DNA from 3 places in the Kitasatospora sp. NPDC091207 genome. Region 2 is predicted to be linked to each of the others. Evidence: predicted binding sites of a transcription regulator. Region 2 holds the regulator's gene; each other region holds the start of a gene.
What was found. Region 2 encodes HrcA, which represses chaperone genes, less so after heat shock. Its sites were predicted from a motif close to TTNGCACTCNGNNNNNCNGAGTGCNAA; they were not measured.
Positions count from the first base shown of each region.

Region 1: ACIQTO_RS15395 (FmdB family zinc ribbon protein) is a predicted target of HrcA. The motif match lies at 3,010-3,036, and genes of this name have one in related genera.
Region 3: groL (chaperonin GroEL) is a predicted target of HrcA. The motif match lies at 2,247-2,273, and genes of this name have one in related genera.

Region 1 is NZ_JBIVVS010000007.1:185,462-190,763, reverse strand. It holds gene ACIQTO_RS15405 (potassium/proton antiporter) at 1-1,116, shown strand, start outside; gene ACIQTO_RS15400 (MFS transporter) at 1,539-2,810, shown strand; gene ACIQTO_RS15395 (FmdB family zinc ribbon protein) at 3,048-3,362, shown strand; gene mscL (large conductance mechanosensitive channel protein MscL) at 3,995-4,414, shown strand; gene ACIQTO_RS15385 (hypothetical protein) at 4,426-4,689, opposite strand; gene ACIQTO_RS15380 (sigma-70 family RNA polymerase sigma factor) at 4,889-5,302, opposite strand, start outside.
Region 2 is NZ_JBIVVS010000010.1:138,821-144,122, reverse strand. It holds gene ACIQTO_RS18950 (DUF3097 domain-containing protein) at 1-550, opposite strand, end outside; gene ACIQTO_RS18945 (hypothetical protein) at 582-1,166, opposite strand; gene htpX (zinc metalloprotease HtpX) at 1,197-2,117, opposite strand; gene hrcA (heat-inducible transcriptional repressor HrcA) at 2,379-3,413, shown strand; gene dnaJ (molecular chaperone DnaJ) at 3,490-4,629, shown strand; gene ACIQTO_RS18925 (16S rRNA (uracil(1498)-N(3))-methyltransferase) at 4,719-5,302, shown strand, end outside.
Region 3 is NZ_JBIVVS010000007.1:6,889-12,190, reverse strand. It holds gene ACIQTO_RS14580 (hypothetical protein) at 8-370, opposite strand; gene groL (chaperonin GroEL) at 468-2,090, opposite strand; gene ACIQTO_RS14570 (cold-shock protein) at 2,517-2,720, opposite strand; gene ACIQTO_RS14565 (ubiquitin-like small modifier protein 1) at 3,322-3,600, opposite strand; gene thrC (threonine synthase) at 3,640-4,920, opposite strand; SAM riboswitch class I at 4,938-5,069, opposite strand; gene ACIQTO_RS14555 (glucosyl-3-phosphoglycerate synthase) at 5,219-5,302, shown strand, end outside.

The sequences.
Region 1 (5,302 bases), on a different contig from region 2:
CTCGGCGCGATCGTCTCCTCGACCGACGCGGCCGCCGTCTTCTCCGTCCTGCGGATGGTGCCGCTGCCGCACCGGCTGACCGGGCTCCTGGAGGCCGAGTCCGGCTTCAACGACGCGCCCGTGGTCATCCTGGTCGTCGCCTTCGCCACCACCGGTGAGCTGGACTCCTGGTACGTCCTGATCGGCACGATCGTCGCCGAGCTGGCGATCGGCGCCGCGGTCGGCCTCGCGGTCGGCAAGCTGGGCGCGTTCGGGATCAAGCACGTCGCGCTGCCGTCCTCCGGCCTCTACCCGATCGCCGTCCTGGCGCTCACCGTGCTCGCCTACGCCGGCGGCGCGCTGCTGCACGGCTCCGGCTTCCTCGCCGTCTACATCAGCGCGGTCATCCTGGGGAACTCCAAGCTGCCGCACGGCCCGGCGGTCCGCGGTTTCGCCGACGGCCTGGCCTGGATCGGGCAGATCGGCATGTTCGTGCTGCTCGGCCTGCTCTGCACCCCCGCCACCATGGGCTCGGCCGTGGTGCCCGCACTGGTGATCGGCGGCGTGCTGGTCTTCCTGGCCAGGCCGCTGTCGGTGGTGCTCACGCTCACCCCGTTCAAGCTGCCCGGCCGCGAACAGGCGCTGCTCAGCTGGGCCGGGCTGCGCGGGGCGGTGCCCATCGTGCTGGCCACCATCCCGATGGTGTCGGGTGCGCCGATGGCCCAGGACGTCTTCAACATCGTCTTCATCCTGGTCGTGGTCTTCACCCTGCTCCAGGGCCCGACCCTGCCCTGGGTCGCCAAGTGGCTGAAGGTCTCCGAGGGCTCGATGGGCCAGGACCTCGGCATCGAGTCCGCACCCCTGGAGAAGCTGCACGGACACCTGCTGTCGGTGGCACTGTCGCCGACCTCCAGGATGTCCGGCGTGGAGATCGGCGAGCTGCGGCTGCCGGCCGGCGCGGCGGTCACCCTGGTGGTCCGGGAAGGGAGCAGCTTCGTCCCGGACAAGGCCACCGTGCTGCGCGGCGGCGACGAACTGCTGGTCGTCACCACGGACGAGGTGAGCGAGGCAGCCGAGCGGCGGCTGCGGGCCGTGGACAAGGGCGGCAAGCTCGCCGGGTGGCTGTACGGCCGGTGACCATCGGGGCTTCGCCCAGCATTCACCCGCCGTCGGCGGGACAGATGTGGATGTCCTCTGTATGGTGGGGGAAAGCGCGTCATCTACGCGCGTATATGTAGAACGATCGACACACCCCAGCATCTGTCTGAAGCAGAGTTGGCGCGACCGCTCGGCGGCCGCGGCCCGGACCTCGGTAACCACGCCGGGCCGGCCCGGTAACTACCCCGGTCGACGCGCGAGAGGACGACTCTCGGCGCCGTCGGGGCCACCCCATGCCCCTTCCGCGCTACCAGGCAGCAGGAAGGACGACCGTGACGGCCCGCCGAACGGTCGACAACACCGCGGACACCCGCGCCACCCAGGTCACGCGCCCGGACACCCGACCGGACACCGAGACCGCCACCGACCGGGGCGCACCCGCCCGGGTCGGGTACGGCGCACTGCTGCGCACCCCCGGGGCCTGGACGTTCCTCGCCCCCGCCCTCGCCGCGCGGCTCCCGTACGCGATGCTCAGCCTGGGCATCGTCCTGCTGGTCCTGGACACCCACGGCTCGTACGGCACGGCCGGCAGCGTCGCGGCGGTCTCGGCCGTCGCCCAGGCCTTCATCGGCCCGCAGACCGGCCGGCTGGCCGACCGCTACGGCCAGGCCGCCGTGCTCGTCCCGAGCGTGATCGTGCACGCCGTCTCGGTCGGCACGCTGATCGCGCTGGCGCTGGGCCACGCCCCGGTCTGGACCCTCTTCCTCGCCGCCGCCCCGGCCGGCGCCAGCGTGCCGCAGGTCGGCGCGATGGTGCGCGCCCGCTGGGTCGCCAAGCTCTCCGCGGAGGGCGCGGGGCAGTCGGCCCCGGGCCTGTCGGCGGCCAAGCTGAACACCGCGTTCGCCTTCGAGTCCGTGACCGACGAGTTCACCTTCGTGATCGGCCCGGTGCTCGCCGGCGCCATCGCCACCTCGGTCACCCCCGCCGCCGGACTGATCGCCGAGGCCGCGCTGACCGTGGTCGGCGGGCTCGCCTTCGCCGCCCAGCGGCGCACCGCGCCGGCCCGCCACCCGCACCAGCCCGGCGCCCGGCGCGTCTCCGCGCTCTCCTCACCCGGCGTCCGGCTGCTGGCCGGCGCGTTCCTGGGCGTCGGCACCGTCTTCGGCGCGATGCAGGTCTCGGTGACCGCCTTCACCGAGTCGGTCGGCCAGCCCGGGGCCAACGGCACCGTGTACGGGATCTTCGCCGGCGGCTCGATGCTGGCCGGCGTGCTGTACGGCATGGTCGCCTGGCGCCGGGCCGCCCGGCACCGGATGCTCGCCAGCTACGCCCTGCTGGTCCTGGGCTGCTCGACGCTCTGGGCGATGCCCAACCTGGTCGCGCTGTCCGTGGCCGGACTGGTCTGCGGTCTGGCCATCGCGCCGACGCTGATCACCGGGTACACCCTGGTCGAGACGCTGGTCGCGGACGGCGCCAAGACCGAGGCCTTCACCTGGCTGACCGGTGCCATCGGGCTGGGCCTGGCCGTCGGGTCCACCGCGGCCGGGCGGCTGATCGACGGGCACGGGCCGTCGGCCGGGTTCCTGGTGCCGATGGCCGGCGCCGGACTGGGCCTGGTCGCGCTCGTCTCGCTGCGCCACCTGCTGGTCGCGCCGGGTGCGCCGAGCACGGTGGTCGCGTCCGTCGGCGAGCGGAGCGCGGCGCCGCAGCTGGTCGGGGCGGCCAAGGGCTGAGCGGCGGCGGCGCGGCACGGGGCGCTGGGCGTCGGGCCGGCCTGCGGGGCGCTGGGCGGGGTGCCCGGCCCGGGCGGGGCGGGCCCGCACCCGGCCGGGCCCGGCCGGGTGCGGGAACGGACTCTTCGGCGCGCCCCCGGCTCATCTCACATTCGAGTCGCTGGACTGATCCAGCGGAATGCCGCATCATTGACCATCGTTAGCACTCATCAGGCGAGAGTGCCAGGAGGAAGACAAGTGCCCACGTACCAGTACCAGTGCACCGAGTGCGGCAACGGCCTGGAGGCGGTGCAGAAGTTCACCGACGAGGCGCTGACCACGTGCCCCGACTGCCAGGGACGACTCCGCAAGGTCTTCTCGGCCGTGGGTGTGGTCTTCAAGGGCTCCGGCTTCTACCGGACCGACAGCCGTTCGTCGTCCAGCAGCTCCGTGAGCACCGGTTCGTCGACGGCCGCGAGCTCGTCGGCGTCCTCGACCTCGTCGACGTCCTCGTCCTCGGGTGGCTCGGCCGCCGCGGCGAGCCCGGCTCCGGCGGCGAAGCCGGCCGGCTGAGTCCAGACTTCGGAAGGCCCGTGGGCCCGCGCCACCGCGCGACCCACGGGCCTTCCGGCTGCCCGGGTACGGGTGGCGGGGGCTGGGGGCGCGGGGGCTGGGGGGGGCGCGGGCGCGGGCGCGGGCGCGGGTCAGCCCACCGCATCGTCAACCGGCCGCAGGTCGACTAGCTCGCGCGGGTGTACGAAGTTGTCCACAGGGCCGAGTTGTCCACAGGCTGGGGACAGGGCTTTCGTCGAGCGCGCGGACCGCGCAGAGTCTGCGTCGGAAGAGCCGGTCCGCCCCGCGGGCCGGCGCCCTGCGACCACGGCGGTGCCCATGTCGACCACGAGCCTCCCCCTGCGCCTTCCCCTGCCGCTCCCCGCCCCGGCCGTCCCGCCACGACGGGAGGTCCCGCCGTTCCCGCCGATCCGACGCGGCGGCGGCCGCCTCCACCGGCTCCGCCGGGCCGCCCGGCACCGGGCCGGGGCAGCCGCCCTGCTGCTGCTCACACTGGCGGCCGCGTCGGCCTGGGGGCCCGCCCGGGCGGGTCTGTCCCCGCCGGGCGCCGCGCCGATCGGCCGGACGGGTTGTCAATCGGGTGCCCTTGAAGATCACCCGTAACCGGACAACGACTTCGTCGTTCACGCGGCATGAAAGGCTTCAAGGAATTCCTGCTGCGCGGAAATGTCGTCGAACTCGCCGTCGCCGTCGTCATCGGCGCGGCATTCACCAACATCATCAACGCCTTCGTCAAGGGCGTGATCAATCCGATCGTCGGCGCCTTCGGGGCCAAGGACCTGGGCACCTACAGCTCGTGCCTCAAGGGGCCCTGCGAGGTGAGCGCGACCGGCGAGGTCACGACCGGCATCTTCATCCTCTGGGGCTCCGTGCTGAGCGCCGTCCTGCAGTTCGTCATCACCGCGGCCGTCGTCTACTTCTTCCTGATCCTGCCCATGAACAGGCTCGCCGCCAGGCGCAAGAGCCTCGCCGAGATCCAGGCCGAGGCCGAGGCCAAGGAGGTCGTCCTGCTCACCGAGATCCGCGACGCGCTGGTCACGCAGCAGCGCTGAGCGGTTCCCCGTCAGTCGCCGTGGTGCGGCGGGCGCTGGCTCAGGTACCAGTCCAGTCCCCGTCCACCACTCTCCCCCGCCCCCGGGCGCCCTCCCCAGCCGGCGTCGGTGTCGTCGGCGGACTGCTGGTCCAGCGGGTCCCGGAACACCAGCCGGGCCTTCGTCACCGCCTCGGCACCGACAGCCGCGGCCTCGTCCACCGTCGTCACCGTCTCCGCGTCATCCGTCCTGTCGGCGCCGTCCACGCCGTCCCGCCCGGGCTTCTGCTCGGCCACCGGCCCGCCTCCGTCTCGCACATGGTCCACTCCTCCAGCCTAGAAGCTTCCGCCCCGGCCCACGCCCGGTCTCCGAACGCGCGTGGGGCCCGGCGCGGAGCACGTCCCCACCGGGCCCTGCCGGTGACCGACGGCGCGGGCCCGGCCGCACCGTCCGTCGCTGCGGCGCGAAGGCCACCGTCGGCGCTCCGGAACGCCGTCAGGCGGCCTCGAAGCCCGCGTGGTCGGCGATCCGCTTCAGCTCGGCCAGCGCGTGCTTCTCGATCTGGCGGATCCGCTCGCGGGTCAGCCCGTGCTGCTTGCCGACCTCGGTCAGCGTCCGCTCGCGGCCGTCCTCCATCCCGTACCGCGACCGGATGATCGAGGCCGTCCGGTCGTCCAGGCGCCCGATGAGACCGTCCAGCTCCTCCCGGCGGAGCATGACCATCACGGCGTCCTCGGGGGAGGTCGCCCCGGTGTCCTCGACCAGGTCGCCGAACTGGGTCTCGCCCTCGTCGTCGACCGACATGTTGAGGCTCACCGGGTCACGCGCCCAGTCCAGGACGTCCTTGATCCGTGCCTCGGTGGTGTCCAGTTCGGCCGCGATCTCGGCCGGCTCGGGCTCGCGGCCCAG
Region 2 (5,302 bases):
GGTGCTCCTTGGTGCCGGGGAGCAGGTGGTCGACCAGGACGCCGAGCCGGCGCCCGGGGCCGGGGGCGAAGTCGGCGACGATCGCGGGCAGGTCGTCGATGCCCTCCAGGTACTCGACGACCACGCCCTCGATCCGCAGGTCGTCACCCCAGACCCGTTCGACCAGCTCGGCGTCGTGCCGCCCCTCGACGTAGATCCGCGACTCCCGGGCCACCCGGGCCCGGGCGCCGGGGACGGCGACCGAGCCGGAGGCCGTCCGGCCCGGGGCGCGGGAGGGCGCCGGCGCGGCGGCGGCGGGCCGCACCAGGGTGACCGCCTTCCCGTCGAGCAGGAAGCCGCGCGGGGCCAGTGGGAAGACCCGGTGCTTGCCGAACCGGTCCTCCAGGGTGACGGTGAACCCCTCGGCGGTCCTCTCGCAGCGCACCACCGCGCCGCAGAAGCCGGTCGCGGCCTCCTCGACCACGAGGTCCCGGTCGGCGGGCACCTCGGGCACCGGCTGCTGCCGCTTCCACGGCGGGGTGAGGTCGGGTCCGTACTCGCGGCTGCGCATGCAGGTGACTATAGGCAGGCCCGACGGGGCGTCACAGACCTGGCGCGCCCCAGACCGGGAACCAGCGGGTGAGGTCCTTCTCCAGCCGCAGGTCGTTCCCCAGCATGGCGTTGACCTGCAGTTCCAGCGGGCTGTTGCGCTTCTCCCCGCCGCCCGGCACCGGCGCGAACGGGTAGAACGTCCCGCGCTTGTAGAGGTAGACCAGCGCCAGCGGCTGCTCCTCGGCACTGCGGAAGGCCACCAGCGAGCAGAGCAGCTGCGGCCCGAACCCGTTGGCCTCCAGCTCGCTGTTGACCGCGTGCAGGTCGTTGACCAGCTCCGGCAGCTCCTCGGGCGTGTGCCGGGCGAGCAGCCAGGAGTAGCCGTACGCGTCCTTGGAGGCCTCCACCGGGACGCCGCCGCGCTCGGTGTCGGCGTCCAGCAGCGCCCGGACCTGCCGCTCGACCTCGACGAAGGCCCCGCCCTCCACGGAGGCGAAGCAGACCGACCCGACGCCGGTCGGCCGGAAGCCGGCCGCCGCCTCCAGGGTCAGCGCGGCCGACGGCACGCCGAACAACTGGTCGAGATCGGGTTTGACCGGCTTGGTGCGGCCGAACAGCGTGTCCAGGATTCCCACGGCGGTCCCCTCCGGGGCTCGTGCGGCGGCTCAGTGGCCGAGCTGGGTGGAGATCCTCGCCAGCTGCTCCAGCCGCTTCTCCAGCGACGGGTGGGTGGAGAACAGCTGCGAGGCGGCGTCCCGGGCACTCAGCGCCGGGGCGAAGTAGAAGGCGTTGTAGGCCTGCGCCTGGCGCAGGTCCTTGGTCGGGATCGCGGCGATCTGGCCGGTCACCTTGGTCAGCGCCGAGGCCAGCGCGCTGGGCCGGCCGGTGAGCTGGGCGGCCGCCCGGTCGGCGGCCAGCTCCCGGTAGCGGGAGAGCAGCCGGGTCAGCAGGAAGCTGAGCGCGTACACCACGATCGACACCAGCGGGATGACCAGTGCGGCGAGCGCGGCATTGGAGTCGTTGCTGTTCCGGGCGCCGCCCATGAAGCCGCCGTACATCGCGATCCGGGTCATCGCCCCGGCCAGCACCCCGAGGAACCCGGCGATGGTCATCACCGCGACGTCCCGGTGGGCCACGTGCGACAGCTCGTGCGCCAGCACGCCCTCCAGTTCCTCCGGCTCCAGCCGCCGCAGCAGGCCGGTGGTGACGCAGACCACCGCGTTCTGCGGGTTCCGGCCGGTCGCGAAGGCGTTGGGCATGTCGTTGTCGGCGACCGCCACCCGCGGTTTGGGCATGTCGGCGAGCGCGCAGAGCCGGTCCACGGTGCCGTGCAGCTGGGGGTACTGCTCCGGGGTGACCCGGTGGGCGCCCATCGCCCGTTCGGTGATCTTGTCGCTGAACCAGAACTGGGCCACGAACAGCCCGCCGGAGATCAGCACGATCAGTGGCCAGGCGCCGCGCAGCAGCGCGATCAGCAGGCCGGTGAAACCGACGTACAGCAGTCCGATCACGAACATCGTCCCGACCATCCGGCCGGTCAGGCCGCGGTCCGGTGCGAAGCGGGTGTGCTGGCCCGAGGTCGACATCGCTGGTCCTCCGTTCGCCGTTCGCTATCGATGCTGCCACCCGGCCGGTCCGACGGCATCACCCGCGTGCCGCGGAGTGCGGGCAGGATCACCCCGGCGGGGCCGTTCCTGCCGTCGGACCCGGGCCTTACACTGGCAGGTACGGTTCTGGCACTCGTCTGTTCAGAGTGCCAAAGCCGCGGGTCCGCCCAGAGCGGCCCGGAACATGCCGGAACGGACATGTCACAACGGACAACGTGCGAAGAGGGAGGTGCGTGCCCCATGGCCGGTGAGATCCGCCAGCTCGACGAACGCAAGCTCGCCGTGCTCCGCGCCATCGTCCAGGACTACGTGGGCACCGAGGAGCCGGTCGGCTCCAAGGCTCTCGTCGAACGGCACAACCTCGGGGTCTCCCCGGCCACCGTCCGCAACGACATGGCCGCGCTGGAGGAGGACGGCTTCATCCACCAGCCGCACACCAGCGCCGGGCGGATCCCCACCGACAAGGGGTACCGCCTCTTCGTCGACCGGCTCGCCGAGGTCAAGCCGATGAGCGCGCCCGAGCGGCGGGCGATCCGGCACTTCCTGGACGGCGCGGTGGACCTGGACGACGTGGTCGCCCGCACGGTCCGGCTGCTCGCCCAGCTCACCCGGCAGGTCGCGGTGGTCCAGTACCCCTCGCTCTCCCGGTCCACGGTGCGCCACATCGAGTTGGTCGCGCTGGCCCCGGCCAAGGTGATGCTGGTCCTGATCACCAACACCGGCCGGGTCGAGCAGCGGATGGTCGACTGCCCGGGCGCGGTCGGCGAAGTGGTCCTCGCGGACCTCCGTGCCAGGATCAACACACGGGCCGTCGGGGTGCGGCTGCCCGAGGTGCCGGGGCTGCTGGACGAGCTCCCGGCGATGTTCGAGGCGGCGGACCGGCCGGCCGTCACCGTCGTCCTGGCGACGCTCTTCGAGGCGCTCGCCGAGCAGAACGAGGAGCGGATCATGCTGGCCGGCACGGCCAACCTGACCCGCTTCGGCCACGACTTCCCGCTCACCATCCAGCCGGTGCTGGAAGCGCTGGAGGAGCAGGTCGTCCTGCTCCGCCTCCTGGGTGAGACCGCCGACGCCGGGATGACGGTCCGGATCGGCCGCGAGAACGCGTACGAAGGGCTCAATTCCACCTCCGTCGTCTCCGTCGGTTACGGTTCGGGCGACGAGAGCGTGGCCAAACTGGGTGTGATCGGTCCGACCCGGATGGACTATCCGGGCACAATGGGGGCGGTGCGAGCGGTGGCACGGTACGTGGGTCAGATCCTGGCCGAGTCGTAGGGAACGACCGGCGTCACACGCGTGACACCGGTACCAGTCGCAAGCACTTCTACAGGCGGAACAAGCGGAGCATTTGGTGGCCACGGACTACTACGCGGTACTCGGCGTCCGACGGGATGCGGGGCAGGACGAGATCAAGAAGGCGTTCCGGCGCCTGGCACGCGAACTGCACCCGGACGTCAACCCGGACCCGAAGACGCAGGAGCGGTTCAAGGAGATCAACGCCGCCTACGAGGTCCTCTCCGACCCGCAGAAGCGGCAGGTCTACGACCTCGGCGGGGATCCCCTCTCGCCCAACGGCGGCGGCGCGGGCGGCTTCGGCGCGGGCGCGGCCGGGTTCGGCTTCTCCGACATCATGGACGCGTTCTTCGGCGCGGCCGCCGGTCAGCGCGGCCCGCGCTCGCGCACCCGGCGCGGCCAGGACGCCATGATCCGGCTGGAGATCACCCTGGAGGAGGCCGCGTTCGGCACCACCAAGGAACTCCAGGTCGACACCGCCGTCACCTGCACCACGTGCAGCGGCGAGGGGGCCGCTCCCGGCACCTCCGCGCAGACCTGTGACATGTGTCGCGGCAAGGGCGAGGTCTCCCAGGTCACCCGGTCCTTCCTGGGCCAGGTCATGACCTCCCGGCCCTGCCCGCAGTGCCAGGGCTTCGGCACCGTCGTGCCGACCCCGTGCCCGGAGTGCGCCGGCGACGGCCGCGTGCGGGCCCGCCGCACCCTGACCGTCAAGATCCCGGCCGGTGTCGACAACGGCACCCGGATCCAGCTGGCCGGCGAGGGCGAGGTCGGCCCCGGCGGCGGCCCCGCCGGTGACCTCTACGTCGAGATCGCCGAGAGCAACCACCCGACCTTCCAGCGCCGCGGCGACGACCTGCACTGCACGGTCACCATCCCGATGACGGCCGCCTCGCTCGGCACCCAGGTGCCACTGCAGACCCTGGACGGGCTGGAGGAGGTCGACATCCGGCCCGGCACCCAGTCCGGCCAGTCGATCCCGCTGCACGGCCGCGGCATCACCCATCTGCGCGGCGGCGGCCGCGGCGACCTGATAGTGCATGTCGAGGTGCAGACGCCCACCAAGCTCGAACCCGAGCAGGAGGAGCTGCTGCGCCGTCTCGCGGTGCTGCGCGGCGAGGAGCGGCCCTCCGGCCAGTTCGCGCCCGGCCAGCAGGGGCTGTTCTCCCGGCTGAAGGACGCCTTCAACGGCCGCTGACCGCACCGGCGCCCGGTGATCCCGCCCCCCGGCGGGTCACCGGGCGCCGTCGTTCCCCCGCCCGTACCCCCGACTTCCCAGGAACCGCCATGACCGCGCCCGTGTTCGTCGTCGAGACCGCGCAGCTCGCCTCCGCCGCCCCCGGCGCGGTGGTCCGGCTGGACGGCCCGGAGGGGCGGCACGCCGCCGCCGTGAAGCGGCTGGAGCCGGGCGAGGCGGTGACCCTGGCCGACGGGCTCGGCCTCGGCGCCGACGGCACCGTCACGGCCGTCCACGGCAAGGACGCCGTCGAGGTGACGGTGACCGCGGTCCGCCGGGAGGCCGGGCCGGCGCCGCGGATCGTCGTCGTCCAGGCGCTGCCCAAGGGCGACCGCGGCGAACTGGCGGTGGAGACCATGACCGAGGTCGGCGTGGACGTGGTGATCCCGTGGGCCGCCTCCCGCTGCATCACCCAGTGGAAGGGCGAGCGCGGCGCCAAGGCGCTCGCCAAGTGGCGGGCCACCGCCCGCGAGGCGGGCAAGCAGTCCCGCCGGCTGCGCTTCCCCGAGGTCCGCGAACTCGCGACCACCCGGCAGCTGGCGCCCGTCCTGGCCGGTGCCGCGCTCGCCGCGGTGCTGCACGAGGACGGCGCCGAGCCGCTGGCCGGCGCCGCGCTGCCCGGCGGCGGGGACAT
Region 3 (5,302 bases), on a different contig from region 2:
GTCGCGATCAGGTGAGTTCGCCGACGGGCGCCACCACCGCCGCCGCCTTGCCGCAGACCCAGTGCGGCTCCGGCCCGAGCTCGGGCTCGACGCCGAGCGCGTGCGGGTCCCCGTCGGCCGCGCAGGAGGTGCAGAGCGGCCAGCGGCCGTAGGCCTCCAGCAACGCGTCCTGGACGTCCTGGGCGACCAGCCCGAGGACGTAGTCGGCACCGTCCGGCCACTGTTCGAGCCACCACCGGCGGTGCGTCACCGCGTTCTCCACCAGCGACACCACGGCGGCGTCGGCCACGTCGCGGGCGGTCAGGTCGGCCAGGATCAGCGCCCGCGCGTTGTGCAGGGCGGTCTCGATGTCGTCAGCGGTGGCAGCCATCCGCCCATTGTCCCAAAACGGGGCCGGACACAACGCCGCACGGGCGGCTCCCCGAGGGGAACCGCCCGTGCGATCGGGAAACGACCGATCCGGAGGATCAGAAGTCCATGTCACCGCCCGGCATGCCGCCGCCGGCGGCCGCGGCGGCCTTCTCCGGCTTGTCGGCGATGACGGCCTCGGTGGTCAGGAACAGCGCCGCGATGGAGGCGGCGTTCTGCAGCGCGGAACGGGTGACCTTCGCCGGGTCGATGATGCCCTCGGCGATGAGGTCGACGTAGGTGTTGGTGGCGGCGTTCAGGCCGTGACCGGCGGGGAGGTTGCGCACCTTCTCCACCACGACACCGCCCTCGAGGCCGGCGTTGGTCGCGATCTGCTTGATCGGGGCCTCCAGCGCCACGCGGACGATGTTGGCACCGGTGGCCTCGTCGCCCTCCAGCTCCAGCTTGTCGAACGCGACACCGGCCTGCAGCAGCGCGACGCCACCACCGGCGACGATGCCCTCCTCGACGGCGGCCTTCGCGTTGCGGACGGCGTCCTCGATGCGGTGCTTGCGCTCCTTGAGCTCCACCTCGGTGGCCGCGCCGGCCTTGATGACGGCCACGCCGCCGGCCAGCTTGGCGAGGCGCTCCTGGAGCTTCTCGCGGTCGTAGTCCGAGTCGCTGTTCTCGATCTCGGCACGGATCTGGTTCACGCGGCCGGCGACCTGGTCGCTGTCGCCGCCACCGTCGACGATGGTGGTCTCGTCCTTGGTGATGACCACCTTGCGGGCGGTGCCCAGCAGGTCGATGCCGGCGTTCTCCAGCTTGAGGCCGACCTCCTCGGAGATCACGGTGCCACCGGTGAGGATGGCGATGTCACCGAGCATGGCCTTGCGGCGGTCGCCGAAGCCCGGGGCCTTGACGGCGACGGACTTGAAGGTGCCGCGGATCTTGTTCACGACCAGGGTCGACAGGGCCTCGCCCTCGACGTCCTCGGCGATGATGACGAGCGGCTTGCCGCCCTGCATGACCTTCTCCAGCAGCGGGAGCAGGTCCTTGACCGAGCCGATCTTGGAGTTGGCGATGAGGATGTACGGGTCCTCGAACGTCGCCTCCATCCGCTCCAGGTCGGTGGCGAAGTAGGCGGAGATGTAGCCCTTGTCGAAGCGCATGCCCTCGGTGAGCTCGAGCTCCAGGCCGAAGGTGTTGCTCTCCTCGACGGTGATGACACCTTCCTTGCCGACCTTGTCCATGGCCTCGGCGATGAGCTCGCCGATCTGGGTGTCGGCGGCCGAGATGGAGGCGGTGGCAGCGATCTGCTCCTTGGTCTCCACCTCCTTGGCCTGGGCCAGCAGCTCGTCGGAGACGGCCTTGACGGCCTTCTCGATGCCGCGCTTCAGGGCCATCGGGTTGGCGCCGGCGGCGACGTTGCGCAGACCCTCGCGAACGAGCGCCTGGGCCAGCACGGTGGCGGTGGTGGTGCCGTCACCCGCGACGTCGTCGGTCTTCTTGGCGACCTCCTTGACGAGCTCCGCGCCGATCTTCTCGTAGGGGTCCTCGAGCTCGATCTCCTTGGCGATGGAGACACCGTCGTTGGTGATCGTGGGAGCGCCCCACTTCTTCTCCAGCACGACGTTGCGGCCCTTGGGGCCGAGCGTGACCTTCACCGCGTCGGCGAGCTGGTTCATGCCACGCTCAAGGCCGCGGCGAGCTTCCTCATCAAAGGCGATGATCTTGGCCATCAGAAGTGGTCCTCCGGGACACGGTCGACTGCTCGGACCAAGGGGTGCCCGCGACGGACGGCCCTGGTGTGCGGGGGTCCTTTCCCCTACCGCTCCCGGGGGCCTCACCGACCCGGTCCGCTGTCACTCTCACACTGTGAGTGCTAACGCCAATGATTAGCACTCCGGGTAGGCGAGTGCAAGCCCAATCGCCCAAACCGCGAGCCGCGCCCACCCCCGCCGACCGCCCCCGCGCGGCCGCCCCAGGCCTCCCGGCGCCCCTGCGGCGCCCCTGCGGCGGCCCCGCGCCGGGCAGCGCCGGGGCCCTCCCCGGACCCCGCGCCGGACACGCCGACGGGCCCGCACGACATGTGTCGTACGGGCCCGTCGTGAAGCAAGAGGCGCACCAGCCGATAGGGCCGAGCCGAACTCCTGGGGTCGGAAAGGTCAGACCGCGGCGCGGACCATGTCCGCCTGCGGGCCCTTCTGCCCCTGAGAGATCTCGAACTCGACCCGCTGGCCCTCCTCAAGGGTGCGGTAGCCGTCCATCTGGATCGCGCTGTAGTGGACGAAGACGTCCGCACCACCGTCGACCGCGATGAAGCCGTAGCCCTTCTCCGCGTTGAACCACTTGACGGTGCCCTGAGCCATTCCGAACTCCCCTAGTGCTGTGCTGGCCCTTCACGCGCCCGCAGGTCGCGGGCCCGGGTCTGGTTGAGGCCGGCCCGGGGAACCCCCCCTGGGCGCAGCCGTGCACGCCGCGATCCTCCGCGGAGACCACCGGAAGGCATCCGGTGAGCGGGTGATTGCGTCGACCGCGGCTGAATGTATCCGGATCGACGCCCTCTGCAACAGGGCCAACCACCGGGAATTCAGGTGGCCCCCCGAGGGACAGGGCGGGCCAAAGCGGGAGGAAATCGGCATTTCACGCCGGACATAGCGGACGAATTACTCAAATACCTTCGAGAATTCTGACATCGGCCTGACATGTTTCACGGTCACGGCCCCGGCGCCGGTCTCAGCGGCCGGACAGACACCGGCGGTGCGGGCGCGGACGGATTCGAGTACCGGAGCGAGGGGGAGGGGGCGGCCCTCTTCCCGGACAAGCGACACTCTACTCCCCCGGACCGGGAAATATTCCCGCCGGAATGCGACCAGGCCGCCCGCGCGTACGAAGAACGGAATTCCGTACGCGCGAACGGCCTGGTCGAAACGGCCCGGCCGGTGAACGGCCAGGTCGGAAAGGGACGGATCAGCAGCCGCCGGCCACCGCGGGAATGATCGAGACGCTCGCGCCGTCCTTGATCTCGGTCGCCAGACCCTCCGCGAACCGGACGTCGTCGTCATTGACGTAGACGTTCACGAAGCGGCGCAGCTTGCCGGCGTCGTCCAGGATCCGGGCGGCGATCCCGGCGTGGTTCTTCTCCAGGTCGGCGATGACGTCGCCCAGGGTGGCGCCCTCGGCGGCCACCTCGGCGGCACCGCCGGTGTAGGTGCGCAGGATGGTCGGGATGCGGACGGTGGCGCTCATGGGGGTCTCCTCGGGCGGAACGACGGGGCTGCGGGTGGGTCAGGCGGACGCGAGGCCGGCGTCGCGGAACGAGGCCAGCGTCGGGCGGATGACGGCGGTCATCCCGGAGTCGGAGACGGCGTCCAGCGTCTTCAGGCCGTCACCGGTGTTGATCGCGACGGTCTCCTTGGCCGGATCCAGCTGCCCGGTCTCCACCAGCTTCTTCAGCACGCCGACGGTCACCCCGCCCGCGGTCTCGGCGAAGATGCCCTCGGTCCGGGCCAGCAGCTTGATCGCGGCCACCACCTCGACGTCGGTGACGTCCTCGACGGCCCCGCCGGTGCGGCGCGCGATGTCCAGCACGTACGGGCCGTCGGCCGGGTTGCCGATCGCCAGCGACTTGGCGATGGTGTCCGGCTTGACCGGCCGGATCACGTCCTGGCCGGCCTTGAAGGCCGCCGAGACCGGCGAGCAGCCCGCCGCCTGGGCACCGAAGATCCGGTACGGGCGGTCCTCGACCAGGCCCAGCCTGATGAGCTCCTGCAGGCCCTTGTCGATCTTCGTCAGCTGCGAACCCGAGGCGATCGGGATGACGATCTGCTCCGGCAACCGCCAGCCGAGCTGCTCGCAGATCTCGTACGCCAGCGTCTTGGAGCCCTCGCCGTAGTACGGGCGCAGGTTGACGTTGACGAAGCCCCAGCCCTCACCGGCCGGGTCCCCGATCAGCTCCGAGCAGAAGCGGTTCACGTCGTCGTAGTTGCCCTCGATGCCGACCAGCTCGCCGCCGTAGACACCGGCCATGACGACCTTGCCCTGCTCCAGGTCGTGCGGGATGAACACGCAGGACTTGAAACCGGCCCGCGCCGCCGCCGCGCCCACCGCACCGGCCAGGTTGCCGGTCGAGGAGCAGGACAGGGTGGTGAAGTCGAACGCCCGCGCCGCCTCGATCGCACAGGCGACCACGCGGTCCTTGAACGAGTGCGTCGGGTTGCCCGAGTCGTCCTTGATGTGCAGCTGGGCGGTGAAGCCGAGCTCGCGGCCCAGGTTGTCCGCCTTCACCAGCGGGGTCCACCCCGGGTTGAGGTTCGGCTTGCCGGCGACATCGGCCGGGACGGGCAGCAGCGGCGCGTAGCGCCAGATCGACGCCGGACCGGCCTCGATCCGCTTGCGGAGCTCCTCCGCACCCTCGCTGCCGAAGTCGTAGGCGATCTCCAGCGGCCCGAAACACTCCACACAGGCGAAGCTGGGACCGAGCGGGAACCGGGTACCGCACTCCCGACAGGACAGTGCGACGGCGGGGCCGAGATCAACGGTGGCGGGTGCGGCGGTGTCGATAGCCATGATGGCGGAGGCCTCTCTCCTCATCTTCCCCGTGACGCGGGCGCGCCACAGGACGGAATTGGCACCTGTCCCGCCGGGGCCGAAGCCTGCCGTGCGAGAAGGTTGCCGGGACGTCAACGGGCCGTTCCCTCAGTCCCTCTGGATGAGCTCTGTGAAGTTGTGGTCCTGCTCAGCGGTGACCCCGGCGTGCGAAGGTCCGATCGCTGTACGAAGACTGTATCCGAAGGCGTCAACCCTGAACGGGACCGTCCGCCACGCGAGATGCCCCGTCCCACCCCGATCCGCCGAGGAGTGCTCCGTGCCCGCCGAACCGACTCCCGCGCTCCTCCCGAAGGCGGCGTCCTGGCTGCGCCGCCGCTCGTGGAGCGCGGCCGACCGCCCG